DNA from 3 places in the Streptomyces sp. YGL11-2 genome. Region 1 is predicted to be linked to each of the others. Evidence: predicted binding sites of a transcription regulator. Region 1 holds the regulator's gene; each other region holds the start of a gene.
The links. The regulator HrcA, encoded in region 1, represses chaperone genes, less so after heat shock. The targets are predictions, from matches to a motif close to TTNGCACTCNGNNNNNCNGAGTGCNAA.
Positions count from the first base shown of each region.

Region 2: the regulator HrcA is predicted to act here: its motif matches at 2,241-2,267, upstream of groL (chaperonin GroEL).
Region 3: the regulator HrcA is predicted to act here: its motif matches at 2,089-2,115, upstream of groES (co-chaperone GroES).

Region 1 covers NZ_JBNHIN010000009.1:224,369-231,110, reverse strand. Annotated here, with positions in the region: gene dnaJ (molecular chaperone DnaJ) at 1-618, opposite strand, end outside; gene hrcA (heat-inducible transcriptional repressor HrcA) at 619-1,635, opposite strand; gene ACO1BR_RS13500 (MBL fold metallo-hydrolase) at 1,911-2,645, shown strand; gene ACO1BR_RS13495 (DUF3097 domain-containing protein) at 2,792-3,625, shown strand; gene ACO1BR_RS13490 (DUF1876 domain-containing protein) at 3,701-3,976, shown strand; gene hemW (radical SAM family heme chaperone HemW) at 4,221-5,453, opposite strand; gene ACO1BR_RS13480 (SpoIIE family protein phosphatase) at 5,567-6,742, opposite strand, start outside.
Region 2 covers NZ_JBNHIN010000019.1:90,448-97,189, forward strand. Annotated here, with positions in the region: gene thrC (threonine synthase) at 1-986, shown strand, start outside; gene ACO1BR_RS22435 (MoaD/ThiS family protein) at 1,059-1,337, shown strand; gene ACO1BR_RS22440 (cold-shock protein) at 1,779-1,982, shown strand; gene groL (chaperonin GroEL) at 2,395-4,017, shown strand; gene ACO1BR_RS22450 (PP2C family protein-serine/threonine phosphatase) at 4,576-5,691, opposite strand; gene ACO1BR_RS22455 (DUF998 domain-containing protein) at 6,525-6,742, shown strand, end outside.
Region 3 covers NZ_JBNHIN010000011.1:102,653-109,394, forward strand. Annotated here, with positions in the region: gene ACO1BR_RS15275 (THUMP-like domain-containing protein) at 1-347, opposite strand, end outside; gene ACO1BR_RS15280 (FtsW/RodA/SpoVE family cell cycle protein) at 428-1,852, opposite strand; gene groES (co-chaperone GroES) at 2,261-2,569, shown strand; gene groL (chaperonin GroEL) at 2,704-4,329, shown strand; gene ACO1BR_RS15295 (hydroxyacid dehydrogenase) at 4,481-5,524, opposite strand; gene ACO1BR_RS15300 (SDR family NAD(P)-dependent oxidoreductase) at 5,732-6,505, shown strand; gene ACO1BR_RS15305 (MOSC domain-containing protein) at 6,552-6,742, opposite strand, start outside.

The DNA of each region.
Region 1 (6,742 bases):
GCCCGCGCACTCGGGGCACGGGGTCGGCACGACCGTGCCGAAGCCCTGGCACTGCGGGCACGGCCGGGAGGTCATGACCTGGCCGAGGAAGGACCGGGTGACCTGCGACACCTCACCGCGACCGCGGCACATGTCACAGGTCTGCGCCGACGTCCCGGGCGCCGCGCCCTCGCCGCTGCAGGTCGTGCAGACCACGGCGGTGTCGACCTGGATGTCCTTGGTCGTGCCGAACGCCGACTCGCTGAGCTCGACATCGAGGCGGATCATCGCGTCCTGGCCGCGGCGGGTCCGCGAGCGCGGTCCGCGCTGCGACGCCGTGCCGAAGAACGCGTCCATGATGTCGGAGAAGTTGCCGAAGCCCGCGCCGAAGCCGCCCGCGCCGCCGCCGGCACCGCCGGACTGCGACAGGGGGTCGCCGCCGAGGTCGTAGACCTGCTTCTTCTGCGGGTCGGAGAGGACCTCGTAAGCGGCGTTGATCTCCTTGAACCGCTCCTGGGTCTTGGGGTCCGGGTTGACATCCGGGTGCAGCTCGCGCGCCAGCCGCCGGAATGCCTTCTTGATCTCGTCCTGCGAGGCATCGCGCCGTACGCCCAGGACCGCGTAGTAATCCGTGGCCACTTACGACTCCGCCAGGATCTGTCCGACGTAACGTGCCACTGCGCGTACCGCTCCCATCGTTCCGGGGTAGTCCATGCGGGTCGGTCCGACCACGCCCATTTTTGCGACGGCCTCGTCGCCCGAACCGTAGCCGACGGCGACGACCGAGGTGGACGTCAGGCCCTCATGAGCATTCTCATGCCCGATACGTACGGTCATGCCCGAGTCCTTGGCCTCCCCGAGCAGCTTGAGCAGCACCACATGCTCCTCAAGGGCTTCCAACACCGGCCGGATGGTCAGTGGGAAATCATGCCCGAAGCGCGTGAGATTGGCGGTACCGCCGATCATCAGCCGCTCTTCGGTCTCCTCCACCAGAGTCTCCAGCAACACCGACAGTACTGTCGAGACCGTGCCGCGGTCGTCCTGCTCGAAGGACTCCGGAAGATCCTGCACCAACTGCGGCACGTCCGTGAACCGCCGCCCGACGACACGGCTGTTGAGCCGGGCCCGCAGGTCCGCCAGGGACATCTCGCCGAACGGCGACTGGCAGTCGACCAGCCGCTGCTCGACCCGTCCGGTGTCCGTGATCAACACCAGCATCAGCCGCGCCGGGGCCAGCGCCAGCAGCTCGACGTGCCGGACCGTGGACCGCGTCAGGGAGGGGTACTGCACGACCGCGACCTGCCGGGTCAGCTGCGCCAGCAGCCGAACCGTCCGGCCGACCACGTCGTCGAGGTCGACGGCGCCGTCCAGGAAATTCTGGATGGCGCGCCGCTCCGGGCTGGACAGCGGCTTGACGCCGGCCAGCCTGTCGACGAAGAGGCGGTATCCCTTGTCGGTCGGGATCCGCCCGGCGCTGGTGTGCGGCTGGGCGATGAAACCCTCGTCCTCCAGGGCCGCCATGTCGTTGCGCACGGTGGCCGGGGAGACCCCGAGCTTGTGGCGCTCGGTGAGCGCCTTGGAGCCGACCGGCTCCTCCGTGCCGACGTAGTCCTGGACGATGGCGCGCAGCACTTCGAGCCTGCGTTCGCTGAGCATCCCGCGCACCTCCAGTCCGGCCGTCCCGCCGTGTGTCGTCTCTCCTGGCACTCACATCAGCCGAGTGCCAGACCCAGTAAGTGTACGGCCGGGTAGCACGGATGCGGCAAGGGTGAGCGTGGTGGGGAGTTGCCCGGGACCGCGGAATCCGACCCCGGGAGCGCCCCTTGGCGCCCCCCGACCGCTGCCCGGCAGGCCCTGGCCGGCACCCGGTCCGGGCCGCCGGAACGGCCGACCGTCGCGCAACGCTATCGCGATGGCGCTAGCGTCTCGGTATGCGCACTGCATGGGAAGAGGCAGGCTGGGAACAGCTCGACGACGGTGTCGCCCGGCGCCGGATGCCCGGCTGGGACGAAACGATCGGGGTGATCGCCGGCACCGCCGGGGTCATGATCGTCGACACCGGCGCCACCCTCCGCGACGGCGCCGCACTGCGCCGCACCATCCGCGGCGTACTGGGCCGGGACGTGACACACATCGCACTGACCCACCCGCACTTCGACCATGTGCTGGGCACCGCCGCCTTCGCGGGCGTCGAGGTGTTCGGCGCGGCCGGGCTGGGCGAGCTGCTGCGGCGCAGCAAGGACGAGCTCCGGCATTCCGCGGTGCGGCACGGTGTCGACCGGGACGCCGCCGCGGAGGCCGCCGACCTGCTGGTCACGCCGCACCACCACGTCCACGGCGAGCTGACCGTCGACCTCGGCGACCGGCAGGTGCTGCTGGCCAACGTCGGCCCCGGCCACTCCGCGCACGACCTGGCCGTCCTGGTGCCCGGCCGGCACGGCTCCCCGGAGATCGTCTTCTGCGGCGACCTGGTGGAGGAGTCGGGCGAGCCGCAGGCCGGGCCGGACGCGCTCCCCCAGCAGTGGCCCGCCGCCCTGGACCGGCTGCTCGCCCTGGGCGGCGAGGACGCGGTGTACGTGCCGGGCCACGGCGCCGTCGTCGACGCCCGCTTCGTGCGCGCCCAGCGCGACGCCCTCGCCGCCCGGTTCGGCCCGCCGCCGTCCTGAGCGCCGTTCTGAGCTGCCGCCCCGCACCGCTCTCCGCTTCCGCCGCTCCCCCCTTCCGCCCACCGGTCCGGCCGGTCGGTCAGTCCCACTGGTCCGGCCGGTCAGGACGGTCGGCCCGCAGAAGTCCGTCCACAGAACAGGCCCTCATGCAGAACAAGCACTACAGCCCCGACCTCACTCCCCCGTGGAAGAAGCAGCAGCCGGCGCCCGAAGTGCCCGCCGATCCCGATCTGGTCGTCGAGGAGGTCACCACGGGCTACTGCGGCGCGGTGATCCGCTGCGAGAAGACCGCCGAGGGGCCGACGGTCACGCTGGAGGACCGGTTCGGCAAGCAGCGGGTCTTCCCGATGGCGCCGCGCGGCTTCCTCCTGGAGGGCAGGGTCGTCACGCTCGTACGCCCCCGGAGCCGCCCCGCGCCGAGCGGTCCGGCGCGGACCGCCTCCGGGTCGGTCGCGGTCCCCGGCGCCCGCGCCCGGGTCGCGCGGGCCGGCCGCATCTACGTGGAGGGGCGGCACGACGCCGAACTGGTCGAGCGCGTCTGGGGCGACGACCTGCGCATCGAGGGCGTGGTCGTGGAATATCTGGAGGGCATCGACGACCTCCCGGCGATCGTCCGCGCCTTCTCCCCCGGCCCGGACGCCCGGCTCGGCGTCCTGGTCGACCATCTCGTGCCCGGCTCGAAGGAGTCCCGGATCGCGGCCGAGGTGACCGGTGCGCACGCGCTGGTCGTCGGCCACCCGTACATCGACGTCTGGGAGGCCGTGAAGCCGTCCTCGGTGGGCATCGCGGCGTGGCCGGCCGTGCCGCGCGGCCAGGACTGGAAGACCGGGGTGTGCCGGGCGCTGGGCTGGCCGGAGAACACCGGCGCGGCCTGGCAGCGGATCCTCTCCGGCGTGCGGTCGTACAAGGACCTGGAGCCGTCCCTGCTGGGGCGGGTCGAGGAGCTGATCGACTTCGTGACGGCCCCGGAGGGGGCGTAGCCGGGCCCGGGGCATGTGGTGCGCCGGGGCCGTGGCGAGCGCACGCTGGTAGCAGCGATTCCGGAGGTGACCGTCATGTTGAAGACCGTTGTCGGATGGCATGTCGAGCTGGAATTCGAGGAGGACACCCACCGCACCCGGGCCGCCGCGCTGGTCCGGCTGCCCGACGGGACCGAGGTGCGGTCCCATGGTTATGCCAGCCGCCACCCCGCCGACGGGAACCAGCCCCGGGTCGGCGAGGAGGTCGCGGGCGCTCGGGCGCTCAACGACATGGCGATGCAGCTGCTGACCAAGGCCCACGACGAGATCGACCAGGAGTCGGGGCGGCAGTCACGCCCGCTGACCCACTGACGTGCCCCCCTGACCCGCTGGCCCACGCCCACTGGCCCACTGGCCCACTGGCCCACTGGCCCACTGACGTACGATGCCCCGCCGACCTGTCCGTGATCCGCTGAAGTGCCGTGCTGCGCCGACCCGTTGAACTGGTGACCCGGTGGCCCGATAGCCGTCGCGTGCCCGGCGGCCGGGCGGTCCGGCCGCACCGGCCCCGCGAGGGCCCGCCGGTCACTCCCCTCAGTCCACCCGGCCCGTCCCCTCAGTCCACCAGGTCTCGCACCACCGCGTCCGCCAGCAGCCGCCCACGCAGCGTCAGCACCGCGCGTCCCGCCTCGTACGGGCCGGGCTCCAGGAGGCCGTCGGCCAGTGCGCGGGCGGCGGCGCGGGCGCCCGCGGGGGCGAGGAGGGAGAGCGGGCAGCCGGCGGCGAGGCGGAGCTCCAGGAGGATGCGCTCGACGCGGCGGTCCTCGTCCGGGAGGACCTCGCGACCGGCGCCCGGGGAGCGGCCCTCGGCGAGGGCCTGGGCGTAGGCGCCGGGGTGCTTGACGTTCCACCAGCGGACACCGCCGACGTGGCTGTGCGCGCCGGGGCCGGCGCCCCACCAGTCGGCGCCGGTCCAGTACAGCTCGTTGTGGCGGCAGCGGGCGGCCTCGGACGTGGCCCAGTTGGAGACCTCGTACCAGGTGAAGCCGGCGGCGGTGAGCCGGTCCTCGGCGATCAGATAGCGGTCGGCGTGCACGTCGTCGTCGGTCATCGGGATCTCGCCGCGGCGGATCCGGCGGGCCAGCCGGGTGCCGTCCTCGACGATCAGCGCGTACGCGGAGACGTGGTCGGGGCCGGCGCCGATGGCCGCGTCGAGGGAGGCCCGCCAGTCGTCGTCGGTCTCGCCCGGGGTGCCGTAGATCAGGTCGAGGTTGACGTGCGCGAAGCCGGCCGCGCGGGCCTCGGCGACGCAGGCTTCGGGGCGGCCCGGGGTGTGGGTGCGGTCGAGGATCTTCAGGACGTGCTGCCGGGCGCTCTGCATGCCGAAGGAGACGCGGTTGTAGCCGGCCGCGCGCAGCTCGGCGAGATAGCGGGGGTCGACGGAGTCCGGGTTGGCCTCGGTGGTGATCTCGGCGCCGGGGGCCAGGCCGAACTCGTCGCGGAGGGCGGCCAGCATCCGGCCGAGGTCGGCGGCCGGCAGCAGGGTCGGGGTGCCGCCGCCGACGAAGACCGTCTGCACGGGGCGGGGGTCGTCGCCCAGCACCTTGCGGGCCAGACGGATCTCCTCGACGACCGTGTCGGCGTAGGTCTCGCGGGAGGCCGGGGCGCCGCCGGAACCGCGCAGCTCGCTCGCGGTGTAGGTGTTGAAGTCGCAGTAGCCGCAGCGGGTCGCGCAGTACGGCACGTGCAGGTAGAAGCCGAGGGGCCGGCCGGCGGCGCCGGTCAGCGCATGGCGGGGCAGCGCCCCGTCCTCGGGCATCGGCTCACCGTCTGGCAGTGCGGAAGGCATGGGGTCCATTGTCCGTCATGCGGCGGCGGTCCCGGCTCGGCTCCGGCGGCGGCCCTCGTCACACGCCCGACCCGCCCGGGGGGCCGCTCCGCCCCTGAGCCGTCGGGCAGTCCCTAGGGCACCCCGTTCGCCGCCGCGCGGGTCGCGGCCTGGAGGACCAGCAGCGCCAGGTCGTCGTCCGGCGGCGTCGGCCCGAAGGCGTGGACCGTGCGCCGGATGTGCTCGGCGATGTCCTCGGCGCCCTGCCCGGCCGCCGCGGCCAGCGCCTGGGCCAGCCCGTCCTCGTCGTCGAACAGCCGCCGCCCCGAGCGGCGCTCGGTCACCCCGTCGGTGACGCACAGCAGCGTCTCCCCGGGGCGCAGGTCGAAGGACTCGCTGACGTACGCGGCGTCCTCGACGACCCCCAGCAGCATCTGCGGCGCCGCCACGACCCGGACCGCGCCGTCCGCACCCAGCACCAGCGGCAGCGGATGGCCGGCGCTGGCCAGGGTGCAGCGGGCGCCGCCGGGGACGCCCCGGTACGGCACGATCTCGCCGTAAAGGAGGGACAGGAAGCGGGCCTGCTCGCCCTCCTCACGGATCTCGACGGGCGCCTCGGCCCCGGCGCCGGCCGCCGCGACCGCCGCCGCGACCGCCGCGACCGAGTCGGCGGCCTCCCGCGCCATGGTCTTGTTGAGCCGGTCGAGCACCTCGGCGACCCCGAAGCCGTCGCGGGCCAGCAGCCGCAGCACGGGCCGGGCCAGGCCGGTGACCGCGGCGGCCTCGGGGCCGCTGCCGCAGACGTCGCCGAGGGCGAAGCACCAGCGGCCGTCCCCGGCCTCGAAGAGGTCCCAGAAGTCGCCGCCCGCCCAGGCGCCCTCGCGCGGTTCGTAGACCACCGCGGAGTGCACTCCGGGCACCCGGGCCCGGCCGCGGGGCAGCAGCCGCCGCTGGAGGACCTGGCTGATGCGCTCCTGGCGGCTGTAGGCGCGGGCGGTGGCCACCGCGCGGGCGGCCCGGCGGCACAGGTCCTCGACCAGCGCGACCACCTCGTCGGGGAAGTGCAGCAGCCCGGCCCGGCCGAGCAGCACGGTGCCGAGCCGGCGGCCGCCGGCGACCAGCGGGCAGGCCAGGGCGGCGCCGCCGGGCTCGTAGTGGCCCGGTTCGTGCGGCCAGGGCCAGGGCGCCGCGGTGGGCCTGCCGCCGAGGGCCTCCCCGGCGGCGCCGCCCGGCGGCTGCTTCTCCAGGGCGGTGCGCAGCGCGTCGATCCGGCCCTCGGACAGGTGCCAGACGCGGGCCAGCCGAGGCGC
Region 2 (6,742 bases), on a different contig from region 1:
CCGACCGGCTCGCCGCCGAACTGGGCGTCACCGGCGGCCTGTACGTGAAGGACGACTCCGGCAACCCGACCCACTCCTTCAAGGACCGGGTCGTCGCGATCGCCGTCGAGGCCGCCCGCGCCTTCGGCTTCACCACCCTGTCCTGCTCCTCGACCGGCAACCTGGCCGGTGCGGTCGGCGCCGCCGCGCGCCGCGCGGGCTTCAAGTCCTGCGTCTTCATCCCGCACGACCTGGAGGCCGGCAAGGTCGTGATGGCCGCGGTCTACGGCGGCGACCTGGTCGGCATCGAGGGCAACTACGACGACGTCAACCGCTTCTGCTCGGAACTCATCGGCGACCCGCTGGGCGAGGGCTGGGGCTTCGTCAACGTCAACCTCCGCCCCTACTACGGCGAGGGCTCCAAGACGCTGGCGTACGAGATCTGCGAGCAGCTGGGCTGGCGGCTGCCGGACCAGATCGTCATCCCGATCGCCTCCGGCTCCCAGCTCACCAAGATCGACAAGGGGCTCAAGGAGCTGATCGCCCTTGGCCTCGTCGAGGACCGGCCGTACAAGATCTTCGGTGCGCAGGCCGAGGGCTGCTCGCCGGTGTCGGCCGCCTTCAAGGCCGGGCACGACGTCGTACGGCCGCAGAAGCCGAACACCATCGCCAAGTCGCTGGCGATCGGCAACCCGGCCGACGGTCCGTACGTGCTCGACATCGCGCGCCGCACGGGCGGTGCGGTCGAGGACGTCGACGACGAGCAGATCGTGGACGCGATCAGGCTGCTGGCCCGTACGGAGGGGATCTTCGCGGAGACCGCGGGCGGGGTGACCGTCGGCGTGACCAGGAAGCTGATCGAGAGCGGTGTGCTCGACCCGTCGCTGACCACGGTCGTGCTGAACACCGGTGACGGCCTGAAGACCCTCGACGCCGTCGCCGCCGGTCCCACGGCCACCATCCGCCCCGACCTGGACGCGTTCCGCACGGCCGGCCTGGCCGGCTGAGCCGCTTTCGCCCCTACGCTGCCGCCGGGCAGCCTCCACAGTCCTACCCCGCACCCGCTGGAAGGCAGAACCATGAGCGTCAAGGTCCGCATCCCCACCATCCTCCGTACGTACACCGGCGGCGCGGCCGAGGTGGCCGCCAAGGGCGCGACCCTCTCCGAGGTGATCGCCGACCTGGAGAAGAACCACCAGGGCATCGCGGCCCGTGTGCTGGACGACGCGGGCAAGCTCCGCCGGTTCGTGAACGTCTACGTCAATGACGACGACGTCCGCTTCGAGCAGGGCCTTCAGACCCCCACCCCGGACGGTGCGGGCGTTTCGATCATTCCCGCGGTCGCCGGAGGCTGCTGAGCGATCTGCCGCATTTGGCGCCTAATTTGCGCCAACTCTTGCGTTGCTTGACCGAAATTGCCCCGTCCGGCATAAACGGACGGGGCAATTCCGCGTTGTGAAAGGGGATACCATTGGGGCGATCCCCCTCGGCCTATCTCCGCGCGCGTGCCGAACGCATATGAGACCGCGGTGAGTTGTGCCCAAACTGTGCGCGGTCTTTGTCGCTTACGTGGCTTATTCCCGGCCCGAATTGCACCGGAAAATTGTGACTTCCGGTCATATTGCCGATTCCCTGCCGCCGGAATTCTCGTCCGATTGACCTGTTGCGCTGGGCATCGGTCCAGATACATTCAGCGGCGGTCGACGCGTTCCGGCGCACACCCCCATTCGCGGGGTGAGGTCTGACCCGGGTCCGCGGAGTGCGGTCCTGTGCAAGGGCCAGTAATAGGGGAGTTAGGCATGGCTCAGGGCACCGTCAAGTGGTTCAACGCGGAGAAGGGGTACGGCTTCATCGCGGTCGACGGTGGTGCGGATGTATTCGTCCACTACAGCGCGATCCAGATGGACGGTTACCGCACCCTTGAGGAGGGTCAGCGGGTCGAATTCGAGATCTCGCAGGGCCAGAAGGGGCCGCAGGCGGACATGGTTCGGGTCAGCGCCTGAGGCGGCGACCGACTGCGCGTCGGGAAGGCCCGCACCCTACCCATGGGGTGCGGGCCTTCCTGCTGCCCTTTTGCTGCCTCGCGGCCGCTGCCCGCCAGGGCGCGGATGTACCGACCGGCGCGCGGCGGGCCCCGGCGCGCGGGTCCGGGGCGGCGCACGGCGCGCGGCCGGGGCGGGGCGGGCGCACGGGGCGGGCTCGGGAGTGTGGACGGGACGGTGGGCGCTTGCACTCGACAGGGTCGAGTGCTAATCATTGCGTTAGCACTCTCCCCGTGAGAGTGCTGAATATGGACCGGGTCGGTGAGGCCCGCAGGCCGGGTGGGGCAAGGAACCACAAGGCATGCAGGCCGTCCGTCGCGGGCGCCAGCGCGGTCCGAGCTTTCTCCACCCCAGTCCGGGAGGACCACTTCACATGGCCAAGATCATCGCGTTCGACGAGGAGGCGCGGCGCGGCCTTGAGCGCGGTATGAACCAGCTCGCCGACGCCGTCAAGGTCACCCTCGGCCCCAAGGGCCGCAACGTCGTCCTTGAGAAGAAGTGGGGCGCCCCCACGATCACCAACGATGGTGTCTCCATCGCCAAGGAGATCGAGCTGGAGGACCCGTACGAGAAGATCGGCGCCGAGCTGGTCAAGGAGGTCGCGAAGAAGACGGACGACGTCGCCGGTGACGGCACGACGACCGCGACCGTCCTCGCCCAGGCGCTGGTCCGCGAGGGCCTGCGCAACGTCGCCGCCGGCGCCAACCCGATGGCCCTGAAGCGCGGCATCGAGAAGGCCGTCGAGGCCGTCTCCGGTGCGCTGCTCGACCAGGCCAAGGAGATCGAGACCAAGGAGCAGATCGCCTCCACCGCGTCCATCTCCGCCGCCGACCCGCAGATCGGCGAGCTGATCGCCGAGGCCATGGACAAGGTCGGCAAGGAAGGCGTCATCACCGTCGAGGAGTCCCAGACCTTCGGTCTGGAGCTGGAGCTCACCGAGGGTATGCGCTTCGACAAGGGCTACATCTCGGCGTACTTCGCGACCGACATGGAGCGCATGGAGGCGGCGCTTGAGGACCCCTACATCCTCATCGTCAACTCCAAGATCGGCAGCGTGAAGGACCTGCTGCCGCTCCTGGAGAAGGTCATGCAGTCCGGCAAGCCGCTGCTGATCATCGCCGAGGACGTCGAGGGCGAGGCCCTGTCGACCCTGGTCGTCAACAAGATCCGTGGCACCTTCAAGTCCGTCGCCGTCAAGGCCCCGGGCTTCGGTGACCGCCGCAAGGCCATGCTCGGCGACATCGCCATCCTCACCGGTGGCACCGTCATCTCCGAGGAGGTCGGCCTCAAGCTGGAGAACGCCGGTCTCGACCTGCTCGGCCGCGCCCGCAAGGTCGTCATCACCAAGGACGAGACCACCATCGTCGACGGTGCCGGCGACAGCGAGCAGGTCCAGGGCCGGGTCAACCAGATCCGCGCCGAGATCGAGAACAGCGACTCGGACTACGACCGCGAGAAGCTCCAGGAGCGCCTCGCGAAGCTGGCCGGCGGCGTGGCCGTCATCAAGGCCGGTGCCGCGACCGAGGTCGAGCTCAAGGAGCGCAAGCACCGCATCGAGGACGCCGTTCGCAACGCGAAGGCGGCCGTCGAGGAGGGCATCGTCGCCGGCGGTGGCGTGGCCCTGCTGCAGGCTTCCTCGGTCTTCGAGAAGCTGGAGCTGGACGGCGACGAGGCCACCGGTGCCGCCGCCGTGAAGCTGGCCCTGGAGGCCCCGCTCAAGCAGATCTCCGTGAACGCCGGCCTTGAGGGTGGCGTCATCGTGGAGAAGGTGCGCAACCTGACCCCGGGTCACGGCCTGAACGCCGCGACCGGCGACTACGTCGACATGATCGCCGAGGGCATCATCGACCCGGCCAAGGTGACGCGCTCCGCGCTGCAGAACGCCGCGTCGATCGCCGCGCTGTTCCTCACCACCGAGGCCGTCATCGCCGACAAGCCGGAGAAGGCCGCCGCGGCCGCTCCGGGCGGCATGCCGGGCGGTGACATGGACTTCTGATCGACTTCGGTTGATCACCGTCCGCTCGTTCGCCGGGGCGGTACCTCCTCTCCCAGGGGGTACCGCCCCGGCGGCGTTTCCCCCTCCCCGCATCCCGTCCTGCCGTTCCCGCGTGCGTTCCGTCGGCGTGCCTCTGTGTGTTCCGTCCGCCGTGGCTACCCGGAACTCCCGGGCGGGCACGGCGACATGGCGGTCGGCGGGTCGGGGTCACGGCAGCCCGGCCGGGTTACCGCAGGCGGTCGAGGAGCCAGGAGCCAGGAGCCAGGGGCCGGGGCGGCGACGGCCGGCGATCCGGTGACGACCCGGCGATCCGGTGACGGCCGCGCGGACGACCGCCGCGCCGACGCGCACTCCGGCTTCCTACCCGGCCGACTGATCAACGCTGATTTCAGCCGCACGCTGTCCACCGCACGCTGTCCAGGGCACGCCCAACACAGGCCCCCGAGGCGTGACTTCTCCCATCTTGGGAAGCCAATCAGCGCTCCCGTTGGCCAATCCCGTGCTCGGGCGCCGATGTGGTCCGAACGGAGCGCGCTGCCGCGGAGGCGGCAGGCCGGGTCATAGGCGCTCGATGACCAGGGCGGTGTCGTCGGTGACTCCGCCGGGCGGCAGCAGGTCGGTCAGCAGGGCGTCGGCGAGGGTTTCGGGGGCGGCTGCCTGGTGGCGAGCCAGGGAATCGGCGAGCCGCGCGAGGCCGGTGTCGATGTCTTCGCGGCGGCGTTCGACCAGGCCGTCGGTGTACAGCGCGAGGACGTCGCCCTCGGCGAAGGGCACGGTTGCCTGGGGCCGGGGGGCGTGTTCAGGGCGAGCGCCGAGTGGGGGGTCGGTGGCCTGGTCCAGGAACTCCACGGTGCCGTCCCGCTGCAGGAGGGCGGGTGGCGGGTGGCCGGCGCTGCTGTAAGTGACGGTGTGGGTGTCCCAGTCGATGAACGTCGTGGCCACTGTGGTGTTCTCGGCGCCGGCGAGGGAACGGGCGTACAGCCCGAGGACTTCCAGGGCCCTGTCGGGACCGTCGACGGCGCGGCAGGCGGCGCTGAGTGCGCTGCGCAGTTGTCCCATGACTTTGGCCGCGGGCAGGCCGTGGCCGACGACGTCGCCGACCGCGATCGCGATGCGGTCGCCGGGCAGGTCGACCAGGTCGTACCAGTCGCCGCACACGTGCAGCGTGTCGACGGCGGGCCGGTAGCGTACGGCCGCCTGGTGGCGCCCGACCGGGCGGGAAGCGGGCAGCATGGCCTCTTGCAGGCTCAGCGCGACTTCGCGGGCGCGGATGAGTTCGGTGACCTCCTCCACCCGGTGCAGCAGCAGCGCCACCCGCCCGTCCGGACCGAAGACGGGAGTGTTGATCCAGGTCCAGTACCGCTCGTTTCGTACCCCGGGCCGTTCAGGGTCCTCCAGGTCGGCGCGCTGCACCGCCATGATGTCGCGCTCACCGGTTGCCGCCACCCGGAGCAGTGACGCCTGAACGTTGGGCGTGACGGCCGCGGCAGGGGCGTCCGGGTTGTCGCGGAAGTCGTCGGGCAGGTAGCTGCCGATGACCTGCTCGCGGGTGCGGCCCAAGGTGCGCAGGAACCCCTCGTTGGCGTCCGCGTAGATCAGCTGCGGGGTCAGCAGTGCCACCGCGCCGGGAAGGGCCTGGAACACGGCCGCGTAGTCGATCTCCGGTTCCGCCACGTCCTTTTCCGCCACGTCCTTTCCCGCCTCGACGTCGCCACTGGTGTATCTCCACGATAGGACTCCTGCGGCGGAGCTGGGCAGGTCGCATGGGGCGGCCGGCAGGAAGGGCTGAGGAAGTCCGTACGGCGCGCTCGGCAAGGCATGCCGAGCCGTGGGGCCCGCGGCCGGCCAAGAACGCTCGGACCGCCCAGCTGAAGCACTCGGACCGACCGGACGGCGCGCTCGGCTTTCTGGAGCAGGTCCCGCCCGCCTCTCCGGTTCCCGTCTCCGGTTCCCGTTTCGTTCATCGCCGTACGCGGCCGTCCAGAGCCGTTCACCCCGCCCCTCTGGGCACGGCTTCCGTCGGATCCGAACGCCCGCGAACACGTCCGATCACACCCTGCCCAGCGCGCCCAGCGCGGACAAACCTGCCGAGCGTGTGGGGTGTCCGAGCCATGCCAGTTGCCTCCGCGGGTTCACCGCCGGCGCGGTTCCGTTCCGGCGAGGCGATGACAGCGCGACGGTCACTGTCCACACCGGGCTGGATGTGGACAGTCACGATCACGGCTGCACGGAAGCGGGACCGCCGGTAGAGCGGCGATGGAGGGTTGCACCCGTGAATGGGTGTTCATGCGGTCAGGATCGGGCTGATTGCGGTCAGCGGACGATCGCCGGCCTCGCTGACGGACACACCGACGCGGTGCCGGAATTGGCTGGATCGCGCGATCAGGGGACGGGTTCGGCCTGTCGAGTGATGGCAGGGCGCGCAACGACCGGCCCGCCAACGTAGCGGGCATTGCGGGAGGGAACCTCGCCTTGTCAGCCCGCCCCCACTGGAACAGGACCCGCACGTGCCGAACGCCACGAGGACCAGTGCCCGCGCACCGTACGAGCCGCACCTGGACCAGCTCGCCCCCCTGGCCGGCCGGGAGGCGTGCGCGGCGGTCATGTTCGCCGTTGCCGCGCTGCTCTATAACTGGTGGCTGCTGGAGTTCCTGCTGCCCACCGGCCTCGATCCACGGCACTCGTATGTCAGCGAGCTCTATGCCGCCGACCAGCCGTTCCGCTG
Region 3 (6,742 bases), on a different contig from region 1:
GCCAGCGCCAGCGCGTCGCCGCCGACGCCGCAGCACAGGTCGGCGAGCGTACGGACCCCGAGCCCGGCCAGCCGGGCGGCGCGGTGCGCGGCGACGGAGGTGCGGGTGGACTGCTCGACGCCGTTGGGCGTGAAGTACATCCGCTCGGCGTCCGCGCCGAACTTGGCTGCCGCCCGGCGCCGCAGCTGCGCCTGCCCGATGGCGGCGGAGACCAGCGGTGCGGGGTGGTCGCGGCGCAGCCGGGTCGCGGCGGCCAGCTCGTCCGCGGCGCCAAGGTGCCGCAGTTCGTCCAGCAGCGCCTGCCCCTCGGGGGTGAGCAGCGCGGCGAAGGTGTCGAGGTCGGTCATCTGCACCATTGTGGGCCAGCCGCCCGGCCGAGCCCGCGTCGGGCCTGGTGCCTGGGCCCTACACCTGGGGTGCCTGGGCCCTACGCCTCGGGCTCGCCGCCGGTGATCCGGCGCACCCGCTGGGTGGCGTCCGCGGCCGGCGCCGGGCGGACCGGCTCGCGCCGCCGCTGGGCGCTGTCGCTGACCCGCAGCAGTACCGCCACCATCACCCAGTTCGCGACCAGCGACGAACCGCCCTTGGCGAGGAACGGCAGCGCCTTGCCGGTGAGCGGGATCAGGCCGGTGACGCCGCCGGTGACGACGAAGACCTGGAGCAGCAGCGCCCCGGAGAGCCCGACCGCCAGCAGCTTGCCGAACGGGTCGCGGGCGGTCAGCCCCACCCGCAGCCCGCGCTGGGCGAGCAGTGCGTACAGCAGCAGGACGGCCATGACTCCGGCCAGCCCCAGCTCCTCGCCGACGGTGGTGAGGATGAAGTCGCTGTTGCCGGCGAAGCCGATCAGCTCGGGGTGGCCCTGGCCCAGGCCGGTGCCGCCGATACCGCCGCTGCCGAAGCTGAACAGCGCCTGCGCGGCCTGGTCGGAGATCAGGCCCGGCGGCCGCTGGTTCGGCGGCAGGAAGATGTCCATCGGGTGCAGCCAGGCCATCACACGGCCCTTGACGTGCGGCTCGGTGGAGCCGACGACGCCGGCGCCGACCACGGCCATGGCCAGACCGCAGATCACCCAGCTGGTGCGCTCGGTGGCCATGTAGAGCATGATCACGAAGACGCCGAAGAAGATCAGCGAGGTGCCCAGGTCCCGTTCGAAGACCAGCACCAGCAGGCTGATGACCCAGATCGTGAAGATCGGCCCGAGCTGCCGGCCGGGCGGCAGCTGCATGCCCATGACCCGGCGCCCGGACAGCGCCAGCGCATCGCGGCTGACCGTGAGGTACCCCGCGAAGAACACCACGATCATGATCTTCACGAACTCGCCGGGCTGCAGCGACAGCGGCCCCAGCAGGATCCAGCGCTTGGCGCCGTACATGTCCGCGCCGAAGAAGGCCGGCGCCATCAGCAGCACCAGCGCGACCGCCATCGTCAGGTAGATGTAGCGCTGCAGGATCCGGTGGTCGCGCAGCACCATCAGGATCACGATGCAGACCGCGACCCCGATGACCGTCCACACCAGCTGTCCGGTGGCCGCCTGCCCGATCTTCAGCCGCGGCTTCTCCGCGTACGTGATGTCCAGCCGGTGCAGCAGCACCAGGCCGATGCCGGTGAGCAGCGTGGCCAGCGGCAGGATCAGCGGATCGGCGCGCGGCGCGAAGCGGCGGACGACCAGGTGCGGGACCAGCGCGACGAAGAACATGCTGACCGCGAAGCCGGCCAGCCCGCCGGGCAGCGAGTCCTTCATCGACAGCTCGGTGTAGGCGTAGCCGAAGACGGTGATCAGGACGACGAAGCCGAGCAGCCAGGCTTCGGTTCGCCGGCGGTTCGGGGCCTGCGCGAGCGCCGCGAACGTCATGGTGCGCTCGGCGTCGCTTTCCGGGCCCCCGGGATCCTGGGGGGCGCTGGTCAGTCCACGCACGGTTCCTCCGCCATCGATGGTCAGGGCCGCGGTGCGGCCGGGTCTTGGCCCGGTTGTCAGCGGTCCGGGGAGCTAGACGGGGCATCGCCGGGCCTGGTTGCAGCGGAACAGCAAGGTGTGTCCGAGTCCACCCGGCGGCCGTCGACAGGGACACGGTACGCGTCCCCGGCGCGCTGGCACTCCGCTTGACCGAGTGCTAACGGCGTCATAGTCTCAGCGTTGGCACTCTCCACCGGGGAGTGCCAACACAGCGACGGGCAGGTCCGGCACCCGCGACGACGGATCCACCTGGTCGCCACCTCAGACAGTTAACCCCGTGAGATCTCCGAAGGGGGAGGTCGGATCGTGACGACCACCAGCTCCAAGGTTGCCATCAAGCCGCTTGAGGACCGCATCGTGGTCCAGCCGCTCGACGCCGAGCAGACCACGGCCTCGGGCCTGGTCATCCCGGACACCGCGAAGGAGAAGCCCCAGGAGGGCGCCGTCCTCGCCGTGGGCCCGGGCCGCTTCGAGAACGGCGAGCGCCTGCCGCTCGACGTCAAGGTCGGCGACGTCGTGCTCTACAGCAAGTACGGCGGCACCGAGGTGAAGTACGAAGGCGACGAGTACCTCGTTCTCTCGGCTCGCGACGTGCTCGCGATCATCGAGAAGTAATTCACCCAGTTTTGCCCTGATCTGCGCCCCTGGTTCCCGCGTTCTCACCGACCGGGGCAGGGGCGCAGTTCGTCTGAGCGAGAGCGGTCACGGCGGCGAGGCCGACGATCGCAACGAGAGGACTTGAAGCAGCCATGGCGAAGATCCTGAAGTTCGACGAGGACGCCCGTCGCGCCCTTGAGCGCGGCGTCAACAAGCTTGCCGACACGGTCAAGGTGACCATCGGCCCCAAGGGTCGCAACGTCGTCATCGACAAGAAGTTCGGCGCGCCGACCATCACCAACGACGGTGTCACCATCGCCCGCGAGGTCGAGGTCGAGGACCCGTACGAGAACCTGGGCGCCCAGCTCGTCAAGGAGGTGGCGACCAAGACCAACGACATCGCGGGTGACGGCACCACCACCGCGACCGTGCTGGCCCAGGCGCTGGTCCGCGAGGGGCTGCGCAACGTCGCCGCCGGCGCCTCCCCGGCCGCCCTGAAGAAGGGCATCGACGCCGCGGTCAAGGCCGTCTCCGACGACCTGCTCGCCACCGCCCGCCCGATCGACGACAAGGCCGACATCGCCGCCGTCGCCGCGCTGTCCGCGCAGGACCAGCAGGTCGGCGAGCTGATCGCCGAGGCGATGGACAAGGTCGGCAAGGACGGTGTCATCACCGTCGAGGAGTCCAACACCTTCGGCCTGGAGCTCGACTTCACCGAGGGCATGGCCTTCGACAAGGGCTACCTCTCGCCGTACATGGTCACCGACCAGGAGCGTATGGAGGCCGTCCTCGACGACCCGTACATCCTGATCCACCAGGGCAAGATCTCCTCGATCCAGGACCTGCTGCCGCTGCTGGAGAAGGTCATCCAGGCCGGCGCCTCCAAGCCGCTGCTGATCATCGCCGAGGACGTCGAGGGCGAGGCCCTGTCGACCCTGGTCGTCAACAAGATCCGCGGCACCTTCAACGCGGTGGCCGTCAAGGCCCCCGGCTTCGGTGACCGCCGCAAGGCGATGCTCGGCGACATGGCCACCCTCACCGGTGCCACCGTCATCGCCGAGGAGGTCGGCCTCAAGCTCGACCAGGCCGGTCTGGACGTGCTGGGCACCGCCCGCCGCGTGACCGTCACCAAGGACGACACCACCATCGTCGACGGCGGTGGCAACTCCGAGGACGTCCAGGGCCGCGTCGCCCAGATCAAGGCCGAGATCGAGAGCACCGACTCCGACTGGGACCGCGAGAAGCTCCAGGAGCGCCTCGCCAAGCTCGCCGGCGGCGTCTGCGTCATCCGCGTCGGTGCCGCGACCGAGGTCGAGCTGAAGGAGAAGAAGCACCGTCTGGAGGACGCCATCTCCGCGACCCGCGCCGCGGTCGAGGAGGGCATCGTCTCCGGTGGCGGCTCCGCGCTCGTCCACGCCGTCAAGATCCTGGACGGCAACCTCGGCAAGGACGGCGACGAGGCCACCGGTGTCGCCGTGGTCCGCCGCGCCGCCGTCGAGCCGCTGCGCTGGATCGCCGAGAACGCCGGCCTTGAGGGCTACGTCATCACCTCGAAGGTCGCCGAGCTGGACAAGGGCAACGGCTTCAACGCCGCGACCGGCGAGTTCGGCGACCTGGTCAAGGCCGGCGTCATCGACCCGGTCAAGGTCACCCGCTCCGCCCTGGAGAACGCCGCCTCCATCGCCTCCCTGCTGCTGACGACCGAGACCCTGGTCGTCGAGAAGAAGGAAGAGGAGGAGGCCGCCGACGGCGGTCACGGTCACGGCCACGCGCACTGACCCCTGACCGCGTACGCGTCAGCTCCCACCGAGGCCCGGTCCCGCCACCGCGGGGCCGGGCCTCGGCCATGGTGCCGCGGCGGCCGCCGGGCCCCCGCCGCGCCGCCGCCGGGCCGCGGTGAGCCTCCGGGCGCCGCGGGCCACCGGGCCGTCAGGCCGAGTGCGCCAGCCCCTCCGGCCGTACCGGGTCGGCGAACGGGAGCCCCTGGGCGTACCGCTCCAGCTCGTCCAGCGCGTGATCGGCCATCCGGTGCAGCTCGCCGCCCAGCGAACCGGCGACATGCGGGGTCAGCAGCACGTTCGGCAGCTCGTACAACGGCGAGTCCGGGGGCGGGAGTTCGGGCTCGGTGACGTCCAGTACGGCGGCCAGCCGCCCGCTGCGCAGCTCGGGCAGCAGGGCCGCCTCGTCGACCAGCGAGCCGCGCGCGGTGTTGATGAGCGTGGCGCCGTCGGGCATCAGGGCGAGCTGGCGGGCGCCGATCAGATGCCGGGTGGCGGGCAGCGCGGGGGCGTGCACGCTGACGATGTCGCTCCCGGCGCACACCTCGTCCAGCGGCGCCGCCACCACACCGAGCCGGTCCGCCTCCGCGCCGTCCACGAACGGGTCGTACAGCAGCACCCGCAGCGCGAAGGGGCGCAGCAGCTCGATCACCCGGCGGCCGATACGGGAGGCGCCGACGATGCCCACGGTGCGGCCGTGGTTGCCGGCGCCGGCCAGCTCCCGCGGCCAGTCGTGCGCGGTGCGCAGCGCGCGGTAGCGGTGGGCCGCGTGCAGCACCCGCTTGTTGGCGAACAGGATGGCGGCGAGGGTGTATTCGGCGACCGGCAGCGCGTTGACGGCGGCGGCCGAGGCGACCGCGACGCCCCGGGCCCAGCAGGCGTCCGTGACATGGTGCTTGACCGATCCGGCCGCGTGCACGACGGCCCGCAGCCGGGGGGCCGTGGCCAGCACCTCCGCCGTGAGCCGTGGTGCGCCCCAGCACGTGAGCAGCACCTCCGCCTCGGCGAGGGCCGTGGCGACCTCGGGCGCGGGGTCGGCCAGCCGGTGCGCCACGAGGCGGGAGTCCGTATGGGCGAGGGTTTCGATCCGCGCGTGGTGCCGGTCGTCGAGCAGCCGCTCGGCGACGCCGGGGCCCATGGACAGCAGCAGGGCCGGGCGGCGGGCGGTGCGGGGGGTGTCCGTGGCGGGGCGCATGGGGTGAACGGTCCTCCTGGGTCGGGCGGTGGCCGACCGGTGGGGCCGGCGCTGCCGCGGGGTTCCGTCCGTGCGGGGGGACTACCCCGGGGCGGCCCCGCCGACCCCCGTCCGCCGCCCGCCGGCGGCGAACTCCGGCCGTGCCGGCGCGGGAACGCCGCACCGGGCAAGGACGACCGGCCGCCCCGACCCGGATACCGTGCCGGTATGACGACTGCATTGATCACAGGAGCGACGGCCGGCATCGGCGCCGCATTCGCCCGCCGTCTCGCGAGCGACGGCCACAGCGTGGTGCTGGTGGCCCGCGACGAGAAGCGGCTGCGGGAGCAGGCCACCGAACTGCACGACCGGCACGGCATCGAGGCGGAGGTGCTGAGCGCCGATCTGTCGACCGAGGAGGGCATCGCCGCCGTCGAGGCGCGGCTCGGCGATTCCCGGCACCCGGTGGACCTGCTGGTCAACAACGCCGGTTTCGGCAACAAGGGCGAATACCTCGAAGTCCCGATGGCCGACGAGCTGAGGATGCTGAAGGTGCACTGCGAGGCCGTGCTGCGGCTGACCACGGCCGCGGTGCGCGGGATGCGCGACCGCCGGCGCGGCGCCGTCGTCAATGTCGCGTCCGTGGCGGCGTTCGTCCCGCGCGGTACGTACGCGGCGAGCAAGGCATGGGTCGTGCAGTTCACCCAGGGCGCCGCCCGCGACCTGGCCGGCAACGGGGTGCGGCTGATGGCGCTGTGCCCCGGCTTCGTGCGGACCGAGTTCCACCAGCGGGCCGGGATGGGGACGGACAACGTCCCGGGCTGGCTGTGGCTGGATGCGGACAAGCTGGTGGACGCGGCGATGAAGGACCTGGCCCGCGGCAAGTCGCTGTCCATTCCGGACCCGCGTTACAAGGCCCTGATGGGCGCGGTGAAGCTCGCCCCGCGCGGCGTCCTGGGCGGCCTGACCTCCCGCACCGGCCGGAAGTACGGCGCCCGCTAGGTCCGGCCGTTCGCCGGCCCCCGCCTTCCGTCGGCGCTCCCCGACCTCAACCGCCCGTCCGCTCCCGGTACTTCACCGCCGCCTCCCGGGCCTCCGCGGGAAGCGCCGCGCCCGCCGCCAGCAGGCGCGGCAGCAGCTCGCGCCGGGTGGTCAGGGCGCGGAACATCATCGCGAGGGTCACCTCGTGGTCCGGGCGGTGCACCACCTCCACGGTGTCCCCGGCGCGGATCTCGCCCG